DNA from 2 places in the Pseudomonas sp. H11T01 genome. Region 2 is predicted to be linked to the other one. Evidence: predicted binding sites of a transcription regulator. Region 2 holds the regulator's gene; the other holds the start of a gene.

Region 1 (7,947 bases), on a different contig from region 2:
TCAAGCCTTCAGCGGGCTTACCGGCCAACAAACGCTGCTCAGGCATTTCGATGCCGTGATCCACCGCGTTACGCAATAAATGAGTCAGTGGGGCTTCGAGCTTTTCCAACACATCACGGTCGACCTGAGTCTTGTCACCCTCGATCTCTAACCGCACCTGTTTACCCAAGCTGCGGCCCAGATCACGCACCATCCGCACCTGCCCGGCCAGCACATCAGCGAACGGCCGCATGCGACAGGCCAGCGCCGTGTCATACAACACTTGAGCACGCTGACTGGCGTGCCAAGCGAACTCATCCAGCTCGGCGGTTTTCTCGGCCAGCAGTTGCTGGGATTCGGCGAGCATGCGCCGGGCATCGGCCAGTACTTCCTGGGCTTCCAGGCTCAGCGCGTGCTCTTTGAGGTGAACGTTAAGGTTTTCCAGGGCGCGCAGACTGTTGTTCTGCATGCGTTTGAGGCGCTGCATCGTCGCCAGCCAAGGCTTGAGGCGCTGGGTTTCCACCAAGGACTTGCTCGACAGATCGAGCAAACTGTTCAGGCGTTCGGCGGTGACCCGCAGCACCCGTTCACCGCCCTCGGTAACCCGCGCGGGTTGACGCGATGTTGCAGTGGCTGCAGCAAGCAGCGCTTCGGGCTCCAGCAGTGGCGTCTCGGGCTCAGGCTCGGCACGGGGCGGCTCAAGTTGCAGCTCAGCCATCGGCGGTGTAGCCAGCTCAATGGCTGACGCGGCAGGCGGTGCAATTTTGGCGGTCAACGCCGCGGAATCAAGCAACAGGCCCATCAAGGCAACATAGGCCTCGATAGTGCTCGAACCGATGTTGTCGCTGCCTGGCGTGGCGATGCGCATCAGCAGGTCAGTGCCTTGCAAAAGCGCATCGATATGTTCGGGTTGCAGGTACAAACGACCTTCCTGGGCGCTGACCAGGCAATCCTCCATGACATGCGCCACGCTGACCCCGGCATCCACGCCAACAATGCGTGCGGCACCCTTGAGCGAGTGCGCCGCCCGCATGCAGGCTTCCAGTTGATCGGCCTGGGTCGGATTGCGCTCCAGTGCCAGCAGGCCGGTGCTGAGCACTTGGGTCTGCGCTTCGGCCTCCAGGCTGAAGAGCTCCAGCAGCGATGCGTCGCGCATTTGATCAGGGGTCATGTGAGGCTCCGGGTCACGGCTGACAGCAGCTGTTCTTCATCCAGCCAGCGCAAACTGCGATCTCTGAACGGCAATACGCCACGGGTGTATTTGCCGCTGGCGTGTGAGCCGGAGCTGGAGGCGGCGCTCAAGATGCGCTCATCAATAGCGTGAATCCCGTCCACTTCATCCACCGGCACCACCACCGGGCCGCCGTGGGCCGCGATGATCAACATGCGTGGCATGACCCGCGCCCCCGAGACAACACCAGTAGTGGCGTCCAACCCCAGCAATTCCACCAGTGACAGGCAGGCGACCAAGGCGCCGCGCACATTGGCCACGCCCAACAATGCCCGCGAACGCTGGTGCGGCAAGGAATGTATCGGCTGCAACGGCGCGACCTCCACCAGACAGCGAGTCACCAGGCCCAACCACTCTTCGCCCAGACGGAACATCAACAGCGAGCGGGTGACGACATCGCTCTCGACCGCGATCGACTGCCGATGATCTTCCTGTTGCAGCGCATAACGATCGAGCAAGCGGGTCGCTGCCGCGGAATACACGGCACAGTTACGACAGTGAATATGCTCGGCCAACAGCGGGCAGGACTTGTCACCGTGGATACCGATCCGGTTCCAGCAGTCATCGATGGCCTGCGCATCTTCGTGGGTCACGCTTAACGAAACAGATCCAGTCATCGTTTACGCTCACTGTCAGCGGCGCGCTCGCTACGGGCGGCGCGTTCCTGCAATCGACGGGCACCCGCCGCATCTCCCTGGGAAGCCAATAAAGCGGCCAGGTGCATCAGCGCTTCGGGGTGCTGCGGCTCCAGATAAAGCGCCTTGCGATAGAAACCTTGAGCTTGCAGCGCATCGCCGACGACATCACTGAGCAATCCCAACCAATAAAACACTTGAGCCACCGGCTCATGGTTGCGCAGGTACTGCTCGCAGGCGGCGCGTGCCTCGGTGCTTTTTCCTTCATTGGCCAGGGCGGCGATGCTGGCGAGCAAGGTTGCGGAGTCACTCGTCGCAGCAGAAGGCTTGTCAGGACTGATCACTGGCGCAACGCGGGTAAAGGGTTCGCTGCGACGCGGCGGCGCCACGCTGTGGATCGATTGACGCATGGGCAACGGCGTCGGGATAAAGGCCGGCAGCGGTACGGGCTCAGGCTCGCTATGACGACTAAAGGCGAAGGACTGTGGAATGCCGATCGAGCGCATACCCAATCGCCCCAACAGGCCGCCTTCTGCCGGGCCGATAAACAGCACGCCGTCAACATGGGTGAGGCGCTTGAGCACTTCAAACACCTGGCGTTGAGTTGCCTGATCGAAGTAAATCAGCAGGTTGCGGCAGAACACAAAATCATACGGCGGTTCATTAGCCAGTAACGCCGGATCAAGCAGATTGCCCACCTGCAAGTGCACCTGTTCGCGCACCCGCTCGTTGAGGTGATAACGCTCGTCTTTAACAGTGAAGTGGCGCTCGCGAAAATCGGTCAGTTGCCCACGAAAGGAGTTCTTGCCATACACCGCACACTTGGCGCGCTCGACCGACAGGGGGCTGACATCCAGCCCTTCGACCTTGAACTGATGGGGCGCAAACCCGGCATCGAACAAGGCCATGGCAATCGAATACGGCTCTTCGCCGGTCGAGCACGGCAGACTGAGAATCCGCAAGGCGCGCATGCCCTTGATCTCGGCCAAACGCGCTACCGCCAGTTTAGCCAGGGTTGCGAAGGATTCCGGATAACGGAAAAACCAGGTTTCCGGAACGATGACGGCTTCGATCAGCGCCTGCTGTTCATCCCGCGATCCTTGCAACGTGTGCCAGTACTCGTCGGCAGTCAGCGCCTGCTGAGCCGTGGTGCGCTGACGGACAGCCCGCTCAATGAGCGCCTCCCCCACGGACGCCACGTCCAGGCCGATGCGCTCCTTGAGAAAGTCGAAAAAGCGTTGATCGCTACTCATGGACGCTCCTCAATCAGAGCGAGATTCAGTGGCGGCGACGGGAACAGCAATGCACGAACCTCGGCATTGAGCAAATCAGCGACCCGAATCCATTGCAGCAAGCCCTGCTGATCTTCGCGTACCGGTCCCAGATAAGGCGCTTGGCGATTGTCCAGGCCATAGGGCTGAAAGTCCGCGGGGTTGCAGCGAAGGGTATCGGTGGCCTGTTCCAGGATCAGCCCGAGCAATTGCCCGGGCCCGGACGCTTGCGGCTGATAGTGCACCAGCACCAGGCGCGTGCTGGTGCGCACCTGCGCAGGCTGGCCAAAAGTCAGCGCGCTGAGGTCGATCACCGGCACCACCGCGCCACGGTAGGCAAACACCCCGGCGACCCAAAAAGGTGCCTTCGCGATCGGTTTGAGTGGCAGGCGCGGCAGCACTTCAGCCACCTCAATGGCTTGCAGGGCATAGCGTTCGTTGCCAATGCGGAACAGCAAAAACAACGACTGTTTTGGCGGCATTCCTGCGCCGCGTTTCGCCGCGAGCTCGCTCATCAGACTTTGAAACGCGAGACGCCGCCACGCAGCCCCACCGCCACCTGACTCAACTCGTCGATGGCGAAGCTGGCCTGACGCAGGGACTCCACCGTCTGGCTGCTGGCATCACCCAACTGCACCAACGCGTGGTTAATCTGCTCGGCGCCGGTGGCCTGAGCCTGCATGCCTTCATTGACCATCAGCACGCGCGGCGCCAGCGCCTGAACCTGATGAATAATCTGCGACAACTGCTCGCCGACCTGCTGCACCTCGGACATTCCGCGGCGTACTTCTTCGGAGAATTTGTCCATGCCCATCACACCCGCCGACACAGCAGACTGGATCTCACGGACCATCTGCTCGATGTCGTAGGTAGCGACAGCCGTCTGATCCGCCAGGCGCCGTACTTCGGTAGCGACCACAGCGAAACCACGGCCATATTCACCGGCCTTCTCGGCTTCGATCGCGGCGTTGAGGGACAACAGGTTGGTCTGGTCGGCAACCTTGACGATGGTCACCACCACCTGATTGATGTTGCCGGCCTTCTCGTTGAGGATCGCCAGCTTGGCGTTGACCAGATCGGCCGCCCCCATCACCGAGTGCATGGTCTCCTCCATACGGGCCAGTCCTTGCTGACCGGAGCCGGCCAGCACCGAAGCCTGATCGGCGGCTGTGGAGACTTCGGTCATGGTGCGCACCAGATCCCGGGAGGTCGCTGCGATTTCCCGCGAAGTGGCGCCGATTTCCGTCGTAGTGGCGGCGGTTTCCGTCGCGGTCGCCTGCTGCTGCTTGGAGGTGGCCGCGATTTCCGTGACCGACGTGGTGACCTGCACCGAAGAGCGCTGGGCCTGGGACACCAGCGAGGTGAGCTCGGTCATCATGTCGTTGAAGCCCGTTTCTACCGCACCGAATTCGTCCTTGCGTTCCAGATTCAAGCGCTTGCTCAAGTCACCTGTACGCATGATGTCGAGGATCTGCACAATCCGGTTCATCGGCGCCATGATCGCGCGCATCAACAGCAGACCGCACAGACCGGCAGCAAACACCGCGACCAGTAAAGAGACGCCCATGCTGATTTTTGCCGCAGTGACCGCCTGGGCGATCGCCTCGGTAGCGTTGCCGGCCTGATCACGATTGCGATCGATCACGCTGTTCAAATGCTGGCGACCAGCAACCCACGCCGGCGTCAGTTCATTCTCCAGCGAGACGCGGGCCTGTTCGTATTCTTTGCGCTGATAGAGATCGATGACTTTCGTCAGTGCCTGATTGAACGCTTGATGACGCACTTCGAACTCATCGAAAGAGGCCTGATCCTCGGGATCAAAGATGGTTGTTCGATAGTTGTTCATTTCCGCTTTCAGGCGCTCTTCGAAGCTCTTGTACAGCGCCTTGTCGGCGGCAGTTATGTCACGATGCCCGGAGAGGTCAACCACCTGCTGGGTCAGGACATAACCGTCGACCCAAGCGCTGCGAATCATCGAACTGTAGTACAGCCCCGGAACGGCATCCGTCTGCACCGTTTTCTCGCTGGATTCAATCTTCAGCAGACTGGAGTACGAGACCAGGACCATCAGCAACATGATGGCGATAATTACCGCAAAGCTCGCCAAAATGCGTTGGCGCAACGTCCAGTTCTTCACAGTCAGTCCTCGAGGCCATTCAAATGAGGCGGAGTATAGCCGAGGGCGCGCCATCCTTTATCAGCGGGTTGCGCACCACGTCTCACTCAGAGGAGAGAAAAGCCAGCATCCGCTCTGGATGGCTACTCTGGGACAGATGCGGCGAACGCTGCTAGTGACGATTCGGAAGAAAAAGACCGTGGTTTGGTCATTGCAGGGGCTGAAAATGGTGTGGTGCCCAAAAGGTCAGATCGTTCCCACGCTGCGTGGGAATGCATCTCGTGACGCTCCGCGTCACATTTGGAGCGGACGCAGAGCGTCCAGGGCGGCATTCCCACGCAGAGCGTGGGAACGATCATCAATGAATGCGCGGGCAAGCGAAGAGGGCCGCACGGCTTACATCGAAGCCTGGCGAACCTGCTTTTCAAGTTCGGCTTTCAAGCCTGGCTCAAGGTTGAGCTGACGGGCCAGTTCATCCAGGTAGGACTTCTCCATGAAGCTTTCCTCGTCCACCAACATCACGCTGGCGATGTACATCTCTGCGGCTATTTCCGGGGTGCTGGCGGCGCGAGCGACGTCGGCCGGGTCCAATGGCTTGTTAAGTTCAGCGTGCAGCCAGCGTTGCAGATCCTGATCGCTATCCAGTTTGGTGAATTCGCCCTCGATCAGCGCACGCTCGCGGTCATCGACATGGCCGTCAGCCTTGGCGGCGGCGACCAGCGCCTTGAGGATCGCCTGGCTGTGCAATTCAACTTGCGCTGCGGGCAAGCGGTCGATGGTTCGCGGCTCTGCCTGCGGCGCGCCAGCCTGTTGCGCCTGCCAATTGCCATAAGCCTTGTAGGCCAACACACCCAACGCGGCGAGACCGCCGTAGGTCAACGCCTTGCCGCCAAACTTCCGGGCTTTTTTGTTTCCCAGCAACAGGCCCATGGCGCCTGCCGCCAAAGCACCGCCGCCAGCCCCTGAAAGCAGACTGCCGAGCCCACCGGAGCCGCCGCCGAGCAAGCTGCCCAGTGCGCCCTTATCCGAGCCTGCCGATGTGTTCTGAGTACCGCTGGCCTTGTTTTGAAACATATCCTGACCGGACTTGAGTAACTGATCGAGCAATCCACGTGTATTCATTTGCCGCCTCCACCCATTGAGCTTAACCGGATCATCAAGGCCAGCAGCGTAGATCGAAGTGCTCGCCTCCAGTTTTCGAGAGTGCTTCCAGATGTTGCCTGGCCCTTGCCGAAGTCCCGGTTGTGAACTAAGCCATCGATTAAAAAGATATACACTCAAGCAAATCTATAAAACCGCCCAACCGGTATTTCCCCCCATGATGACCCTGCGTCAGATCCGTCACTTCATCGCCGTGGCCGAGACGGGTTCGATCTCGGCCGCCGCCCAGGCGGTGTACATTTCCCAATCGACATTGACCCTGGCAATCCAGCAACTGGAGCAGGAAATCGGCGTCAGCCTCTTCAATCGCCACGCCAAGGGCATGACCCTGACCCACCAGGGCCACCAGTTTCTGCGCCAGGCGCACTTGATCCTGGCCACTGTCGACAATGCCAAGCGCAGCCTGCAGCAAAGCACCGATCAGGTCGCCGGGCAGTTGATTGTCGGCGTGACCAGCCTGGTGGCCGGTTACTACCTCGCCGATTTACTGACTCGTTTCCAGCGTGCCTACCCGAACGTGGAAATTCGCGTGATGGAGGATGAGCGGCCGTATATCGAACACTTGCTGGTCAGCGGTGAAATCGATGTCGGCGTGCTGATTCTGTCCAATCTTGAAGACCGCCACGCCCTGCAAACCGAAGTGCTCACCCACTCGCCCCATCGCCTGTGGCTGCCGGCTCAGCACCCACTGCTGGAACACGACAGCATCAACCTCGCCGATGTCGCACGCGAACCGCTGATTCAGCTCAACGTCGACGAAATGGACCGCAACGCCCAGCGCATGTGGTCCGGCGCGGGATTGCAGCCGCGCATCACCTTGCGCACGGCCTCGACCGAAGCGGTACGAAGCCTGGTGGCAGCCGGGTTGGGGGTGTCGATCCAGCCTGACATGACATATCGCCCCTGGTCACTGGAAGGCGACATCATCGAAGCCCGCCCGCTGGCCGACCTCAGCCAGACCCTCGACGTCGGCCTGGCTTGGCGCCGCGGCACTGCAAGACCGGCGTTGGTGGACCCATTTTTGACCGTGGCCCGCGAGCAACCTCACGCCGGACGCAAGCCATCTATTTAATCGAACGCAGCCTTCAGTATTTAGTATTTGTCGACCTCACGCCCGACCACTAGTCTTTATGCATCTATAAAAGGTCGGGCTCCAGTCGCAAGGGAGCACCATGGCCACACAAGAAAAGAGAACCCGAAAAATGGCTGGCGCGCAGACTCCGTTGTTCACCGCTTTATTGATCGATGGTGAATTAGTCGCAGGTCAGGGTTTTGTCGAACCTATCCTCAACCCGGCCACGGGTGAAGTGCTGACGCGCATCGCCGAAGCCAGTACCGAACAGGTCGAAAGCGCCGTTCTGGCTGCCCACCGCGCGTTTGCCGGCTGGTCGCGGACCACGCCGCAGCAACGCTCGAACATTCTCTTGGCCATTGCCAACGCAGTGGAAAAACAAGCCGACCACCTCGCCCGCCTCGAATCGCTGAACTGCGGAAAACCGCTGCACCTGGCACGTCAGGACGATTTGAGCGCTACGGTCGACGTGTTCCGCTTCT
Region 2 (7,947 bases):
CCAGCACGGCATGACCTTCGCCGATGCGGGCAAGGTTTACGCACTGTTGACCATTGGTGACGGTTTGGTGGCGCAATTGCCATCACTGTTGCTGTCGACGGCGGCGGCGATCATGGTGACCCGTGCTTCCGGTTCCGAAGACATGGGCAAGCAAATCCATCGGCAAATGTTCGCCTCGCCCAAGGCCCTGGCGGTGGCTGCCGGTTTGATGGCGGTGATGGGTTTGGTGCCGGGCATGCCGCATTTCTCCTTCCTCAGCCTAGCCGCTGTCGCCGGTGGTATGGCGTACCTGGTGTGGAAGAAGCAAAACATCGTCAAGGTTCAGGCTCTGCAAGAGGTCCAGCGTCAGCAGGACCTCTTGCCTTCACCGTCGCGTGCTCAGGAAACCAAGGAATTGGGCTGGGATGACGTGACGCCGATCGACATGATCGGCCTGGAAGTCGGCTATCGACTGATCCCGCTGGTGGACCGTAACCAGGGTGGTCAGTTGCTGGCGCGGATCAAGGGTGTGCGCAAGAAGCTTTCCCAGGACCTGGGCTTCCTGATGCCGACTGTGCATATTCGTGACAACCTCGATCTGGCGCCGAGCGCCTACCGCCTGACCTTGATGGGTGTGACCCTGGCCGAAGCCGAGATTTACCCGGATCGCGAGCTGGCGATCAACCCGGGGCAGGTTTACGGCACGCTCAATGGTATTACCGCCAAAGATCCGGCCTTTGGTCTGGAGGCGGTGTGGATCGAGATCAGTCAGCGCTCCCAGGCGCAATCGCTGGGGTACACGGTGGTGGACGCCAGTACCGTGGTCGCCACGCACCTTAACCAGATTCTCTACAAGCACTCCAGTGAGCTGATTGGCCACGAAGAAGTTCAGCAACTCATGCAGTTGCTGGCCAAAGGCTCGCCAAAACTGGCGGAAGAGCTGGTGCCGGGTATTCTTTCTCTGTCGCAACTGCTCAAAGTGTTGCAGGCGTTGTTGGCTGAGCAGGTGCCGGTACGCGACATCCGCAGCATTGCCGAAGCCGTCGCGAACAATGCTGCCAAGAGTCAAGATACCGCCGCGTTGGTCGCTGCGGTGCGCGTCGGATTGTCGCGTGCCATCGTCCAAAGCATTGTGGGGCTTGAGTCCGAGCTGCCTGTGATCACCTTGGAGCCAAGGTTGGAACAGATATTGCTCAATAGTTTGCAGAAGGCAGGACAAGGCCAGGAAGAGGGCGTTCTGTTGGAGCCAAGCATGGCCGAGAAGCTGCAACGTTCGTTGATCGATGCGGCGCAGCGTCAGGAAATGCAAGGTCAACCGGTGATTCTGCTGGTAGCCGGTCCGGTACGCGCGATGCTCTCGCGGTTCGGACGTCTGGCAGTCCCGGGTTTGCACGTGTTGGCGTATCAGGAAATTCCTGACAACAAGCAAGTGACCATCGTTGCGACAGTAGGGCCCAACGGCTGAGGTAGTGGTTTATGCAAGTTAAGCGTTTTTTCGCCGCCGATATGCGCCAGGCCATGAAGCTGGTTCGCGATGAGCTGGGCGCTGATGCTGCCATTATCGGTAATCGTCGGATCGCCGGCGGTGTCGAGCTGACGGCTGCCCTGGATTACAAGCTGTCCGCGCTGGCACCGCGTGTGCCAAACATCGAGCTCGAAGACGAGTTGCGCAAAACCCAATCGCGGATCGTCACGGCCCAGGCGGAACTGAGCCTGCGCGGTGACGGTGATTCAACCATTAATCGCCAGTTGTTCGCCGGTTTGCCGTTGACGGCTGCCGAACCCTTGATCGAGCCGACGCTCGCTGAACCCCGTCGTCCAGCACCGGCACCCGCCGCTGCGCCTTCGGTGGATCAACGCGTTTTTGACTCGATGCGTTTCGAGCTCAACGGTTTGCGTGAACTGCTGGAAGTGCAGTTGGGCTCGCTGGCCTGGAACCAGTTGCAAGGCAGCAAACCACAGCAGGCCAACCTCTGGCGTCGCCTGCAACGCATCGGTTTGTCCGGTCCGCTGTCGCGCGATCTGCTGGCACTGACGGCTGAAATCGAAGAGCCTCGCCAGGCCTGGCGCATGCTGCTGGCGCACCTGGCGCGGATGATCGCAACACCCGAGATCGAGCCGCTGGAAGAGGGCGGTGTGATTGCTATGGTCGGCCCGGCCGGAATGGGCAAGACCACTACACTGGCCAAACTGGCGGCGCGTTATGTGCTCAAGTACGGCGCGCAGAATATCGCGCTGGTGAGCATGGACAGCTACCGGATCGGGGCTCAGGAACAACTCAAGACGTTGGGGCGTATCCTCAATGTCTCCGTAACCCATGTCGACCCGGGCCAGTCCCTGGCGCAGGCGCTCGATCCGCTGCTGCGCAAGCGTGTGGTGTTGATCGATACCGCCGGCCTTCAGGCCAGCGATCCGGCACTGCGCATGCAGCTGGAAAGCCTGGCTGGTCGCGGGATCAAATCAAAAAATTATCTGGTGTTGGCAACAACCAGCCAGAAACAGGTTCTAACCGCCGCTTATCACAGTTACAAACGTTGTGGGCTGGCCGGCTGCATCCTGACTAAACTGGATGAAACGGCGAGTCTGGGCGAAGTGTTGAGCCTGGCGATCAGTCACGAGTTACCCGTTGCCTATCTGACCGATGGGCCACGGATTCCGGATGATCTGCACTTGCCGCGACGCCATCAATTGGTCAGTCGCGCCGTGAGTGTGCAGATGCAGGAAGAACCCAGCGAAGAAGCCATGGCTGATATGTTCGCTGACCTCTACCACAGTCCGACCAAGCGGGTCGGCTGAGGTAACAATGAATAGATTGCAGTGTACCTACATCGATGGTCTGCCATGCATTGTTCCAATGGTGAACGCGCAGCCAGTTATGTGGCCTCCGTCTAAGTAAGACAAGGTAAAGAACGAACATGGGCAGCATGCATCCCGTACAGGTGATTGCGGTGACCGGCGGCAAAGGTGGCGTCGGGAAGACTAACGTGTCAGTGAACTTGTCCCTGGCTCTGGCTGAGCTCGGCCGGCGCGTCATGCTGCTGGATGCCGATCTGGGGCTGGCGAACGTCGACGTTCTATTAGGGCTGACACCCAAGCGCACTCTGGCCGATGTGGTCGAGGGGCGCTGTGAACTGCGCGATGTATTGCTGCAGGGCCCCGGAGGGATTCGTATCGTCCCGGCGGCGTCCGGCACGCAGAGCATGGTGCATCTGAGTCCGGCTCAACATGCCGGGCTGATCCAGGCCTTCAGCGACATTGGCGACAACCTCGACGTGCTGGTGATCGACACCGCCGCCGGTATCGGCGAGTCAGTGGTCAGTTTCGTTCGCGCAGCCCAGGAAGTACTGTTGGTGGTCTGCGACGAGCCGACCTCGATCACGGATGCCTACGCGCTGATCAAATTGCTCAATCGCGATTACGGCATGAACCGCTTCCGTGTGCTCGCCAACATGGCGCAGAGCCCGCAGGAAGGGCGCAATCTGTTCGCCAAGTTGACCAAGGTCACGGATCGCTTCCTGGACGTGGCCTTACAATACGTCGGTGCGGTTCCCTATGACGAATGTGTGCGCAAGGCTGTGCAAAAGCAGCGTGCAGTCTATGAGGCCTTCCCGCGTTCGAAGTGCGCACTGGCGTTCAAAGCCATTGCTCAGAAAGTCGATACCTGGCCGCTGCCTGCCAATCCACGCGGGCATCTGGAATTTTTCGTCGAGCGACTCGTGCATCAAACGGCGGGTCCTGTTCTATGACAGCCAGCGGTTACAACCTTTACAAAGCCTCTGCACGTGACAGCCAGTACGAACTGATCGAGCGCTATGCGCCACTGGTCAAACGTATTGCCTACCACTTGCTGGCACGCCTGCCGGCCAGTGTTCAGGTCGAGGATCTGATCCAGGCCGGGATGATCGGCTTGCTGGAAGTGTCGACCAAATACGATGCCAGCAAGGGTGCGAGTTTCGAGACGTATGCAGGTATTCGCATTCGTGGCGCGATGCTCGATGAAGTGCGTAAAGGTGACTGGGCTCCACGTTCGGTACACCGCAATACCCGAATGGTCAGTGACGCAATCCGCTCAATTGAAGCTAAAACCGGTCGTGACGCTAAAGATCACGAGGTTGCGGCCGAACTCCAATTGAGTCTCGACGATTATTACGGGATTTTGAACGACACCTTGGGCAGCCGGTTGTTCAGCTTCGACGATCTGTTACAGGACGGCGAGCATGAAGGGCTGCATGAGGATGGCGCGAGTGCTCATCTCGAGCCGTCGCGTGACCTGGAAGATGAACGCTTCCAGGCTGCGTTGGCGGACGCGATTGCCAATTTGCCGGAGCGTGAGCGACTGGTGTTGGCGCTGTACTACGACGAAGAGCTGAACCTCAAGGAAATCGGTGAGGTCCTGGGGGTCAGCGAATCGCGGGTCAGCCAGTTACACAGCCAGTGCGCAGCCCGCTTGCGGGGGCGTTTGGGGGAGTGGCGAGCGCGTTGACTGGCAGTGTGGGGACACTGCGAACGAGGTTGGTACGGCGTTGTTGCTGCACCGATCACGGCCCGTTGTAATCCATACAACCGTTGAGTGTTACGCCGAATTGATTGAATGGCGTGTCCAGGTGCTGGGCGCGTTTTAAGACTGCTTGGAGGTCGAATTGGACAAGAACATGAAAATCCTCATCGTTGATGACTTCTCAACGATGCGGCGGATCATAAAAAACCTGTTGCGTGACCTTGGGTTCACCAACACGGTCGAGGCGGATGACGGTACTACCGCGATTCCGGTCCTCAACAGCGGGAGCATCGACTTTCTGGTAACAGACTGGAACATGCCCGGCATGACGGGTATCGACCTGCTGCGCCACGTGCGTGCCGATGAAAAGCTCAAGCACCTGCCGGTGTTGATGGTCACGGCCGAAGCCAAGCGCGAGCAAATCATCGAAGCCGCTCAGGCCGGTGTGAACGGCTATGTGGTCAAACCATTCACGGCTCAGGCGTTAAAAGAAAAGATTGAAAAAATCTTCGAACGCATCGGTTGATGACGTCCGCCACGGGGGAGCTATGGAGCAATACGAAACTTCACAGGGCGATTTTGAATCGACCCTGAAAAAACATGCCCGCGAATTGGTCGACAGCCTTGAAAAAGGCAAATTCGGCGACGCCGTACAACTGATCCATGAGCTCAACCAGACCCGTGATCGTGGCCTGTACCAGGAAGTCGGCAAGCTCACCCGCGAGCTGCATAGCGCAATCGTCAATTTTCAAATTGACCCGAATATGCCGCAAGCCGAGGAAGTTTCACAGATCACGGATGCCACTGAGCGCCTGTCCTATGTGGTCAGGCTGACCGAGGCTGCGGCCAACCGCACTATGGATCTGGTCGAGAACAGCACTCCCTTGGTCAATGGCCTGAGCAGCGAAGCTCAGGCCTTGAGTGTGGACTGGGGGCGGTTCATGCGCCGGGAAGTCGGAGCCGAAGAGTTCCGCGAACTGGCCCGGCGGGTAGAGGGTTTTCTGACGCGTAGCGAGCAAGAAACTCGCGTCGTGTCGAGCAATCTCAACGACATTCTGCTGGCTCAGGATTACCAGGACCTCACGGGGCAGGTGATCAAACGCGTGACTCAATTGGTCACGGAAGTCGAAAGCAACCTGCTCAAACTCGTGCTGATGGCCAGTCAGGTCGACCGCTTTGCGGGCATTGAACATGACCGTGAATCGATCCTCGCTGAAAAAGATCCGGAAAAACATCTGTCTCAGGGTGAAGGTCCGCAGATTCATGCCGATAAACGTGAAGACGTTATGTCCGGTCAGGACGATGTTGACGATTTGCTTTCCAGCCTTGGATTTTAGGCCGACCTAGTAGGAGCACCCATACACATGAGCTTCGGCGCCGATGAAGAGATCCTTCAGGATTTCCTGGTTGAGGCCGGCGAGATTCTTGAGCAACTGTCCGAACAACTGGTCGAGCTTGAAAGCCGACCCGATGATGCGGACCTGCTCAATGCAATTTTTCGCGGTTTTCACACTGTAAAAGGGGGCGCCGGCTTCCTCCAGCTCAATGAGCTGGTGGAGTGCTGTCACATCGCCGAGAACGTTTTCGACATCCTGCGCAAGGGTGAACGTCGCGTCGACTCGGAACTGATGGACGTGGTTCTGGAAGCGCTGGATGCGGTGAACGGCATGTTCACCGAAGTCCGCGAACGCACCGCGATCACCGCCGCAACGCCGGAATTGTTGGCCGCCTTGGCTCGTTTGGCCGAGCCTGCCACTGCCGATGTTGCAGCGGAGGTCGAAGTGAGTGTGGAGCCGGTCGCCGAGAGCGATTCGGGCGATGTCACCGACAACGAGTTCGAACTGCTGCTCGACTCGCTCAATGCGGTCAAAGCCCAGGCCGAAGCGCCTGCGGTGGTTGCGGCAGCTCCAGCCGCGGCTGGCAGCGATGAAATCACCGATGCCGAGTTCGAGTCGTTGCTCGATCAGCTGCACGGCAAGGGTCAGTTTGCCGTTGACGCAGTGGTCGCACCGGCTGAGCCTGCGGTACCCAAGGCTGCTGCGGCCAGCAACGAAATTACCGATGACGAATTCGAGGCATTGCTCGATCAGTTGCATGGCAAAGGTACGTTTGCGGTCGATGCGCTGGAGTCGGCTATCGCAGCGGTACCGGCAGCCGCAGCGCCAAGTGCCAAGGCGGCTGGCAGTGATCTGATTTCCGATCACGAATTCGAGTCGTTGCTCGACGAATTGCACGGCAAAGGCAAGTTCACCGAAGTGCCTGGCGCTGCTACTGCGGCAGTGGCGGCGCCTGTCGTCAAAGCGGTGGCCAAGCCTGTTGCAAAAGCACCTGAAGCCAAGGCTGAAGCGCCAAAACCGGCGGCTCCTGCTGCCGTTCCTGCACCGGCTGCGGCCAGGGCGCCTGCGGCTGCGCCCGCAGAAAAACCGGCCAGTGAAGCCGAGACCACCGTGCGGGTTGATACCGCGCGGCTGGACGAGATCATGAACATGGTCGGCGAGTTGGTACTGGTGCGTAACCGCTTGGTCCGTCTGGGCCTCAACAGCGGCGATGAAGCCATGTCCAAAGCCGTGTCGAACCTCGATGTGGTGACGGCCGACTTGCAGACCGCGGTGATGAAAACCCGGATGCAGCCGATCAAGAAAGTCTTCGGTCGCTTCCCGCGACTGGTTCGTGACCTGGCTCGCCAGTTGAAGAAAGAGATCAACCTGGAGTTGGTTGGCGAAGAAACCGACCTCGACAAGAACCTCGTCGAGGCTCTGGCCGACCCGCTGGTCCACTTGGTGCGCAACGCGGTCGATCACGGTATCGAGTCCCCGGAAGAGCGCGAAGCTTCGGGCAAGTCCCGTGGCGGCAAGGTGATTCTGGCGGCCGAACAGGAAGGCGACCACATCCTGCTGTCGATCTCTGATGACGGCAAAGGCATGGACCCTAATGTCCTGCGTTCCATCGCCGTGAAACGCGGCGTGATGGACAAGGATGCCGCTGATCGTCTGAGCGACACCGAATGCTACAACCTGATTTTTGCACCGGGTTTCTCGACCAAAACCGAGATTTCCGATGTGTCCGGTCGTGGCGTGGGCATGGACGTGGTGAAAACCAAGATTTCCCAGCTCAACGGTTCGATTAACATCTACTCGACCAAGGGCCAGGGTTCGAAGATCGTCATCAAGGTCCCGTTGACCCTGGCGATCATGCCAACGCTGATGGTCATGCTTGGCAACCAGGCCTTTGCTTTCCCGCTGGTCAACGTCAACGAGATTTTCCACCTCGACCTGTCGCGCACCAACGTGGTCGACGGCCAGGAAGTGGTCATCGTGCGCGACAAGGCGCTACCGCTGTTCTACCTCAAGCGCTGGCTGGTCGCCTCCGCCGCTCACGAAGAGCAGCGAGAAGGCCATGTGGTAATCCTTTCGGTGGGCACCCAGCGGATCGGCTTTGTTGTCGATCAACTGGTCGGTCAGGAAGAAGTG

What was found. The regulator FliA, encoded in region 2, starts transcription of late flagellar genes. The targets are predictions, from matches to a motif close to CTAAAGTTTNNNNNNNNNNNGCCGNTAA.
Region 1: ACN1C3_RS13065 (methyl-accepting chemotaxis protein) is a predicted target of FliA. The motif match lies at 5,287-5,314, and genes of this name have one in related genera.

What each region holds. Positions count from the first base shown of each region.
Region 1 covers NZ_JBLYED010000008.1:144,072-152,018, forward strand. The annotation lists gene ACN1C3_RS13045 (hybrid sensor histidine kinase/response regulator) at 1-1,150, opposite strand, end outside; gene ACN1C3_RS13050 (chemotaxis protein CheW) at 1,147-1,827, opposite strand; gene ACN1C3_RS13055 (CheR family methyltransferase) at 1,824-3,098, opposite strand; gene ACN1C3_RS13060 (chemotaxis protein CheW) at 3,095-3,631, opposite strand; gene ACN1C3_RS13065 (methyl-accepting chemotaxis protein) at 3,631-5,253, opposite strand; gene ACN1C3_RS13070 (tellurite resistance TerB family protein) at 5,629-6,354, opposite strand; gene ACN1C3_RS13075 (LysR family transcriptional regulator) at 6,551-7,465, shown strand; gene ACN1C3_RS13080 (gamma-aminobutyraldehyde dehydrogenase) at 7,566-7,947, shown strand, end outside.
Region 2 covers NZ_JBLYED010000041.1:3,795-11,741, forward strand. The annotation lists gene flhA (flagellar biosynthesis protein FlhA) at 1-1,444, shown strand, start outside; gene flhF (flagellar biosynthesis protein FlhF) at 1,456-2,775, shown strand; gene fleN (flagellar synthesis regulator FleN) at 2,895-3,725, shown strand; gene fliA (RNA polymerase sigma factor FliA) at 3,722-4,462, shown strand; gene ACN1C3_RS31355 (chemotaxis response regulator CheY) at 4,632-5,003, shown strand; gene ACN1C3_RS31360 (protein phosphatase CheZ) at 5,026-5,814, shown strand; gene ACN1C3_RS31365 (chemotaxis protein CheA) at 5,842-7,947, shown strand, end outside.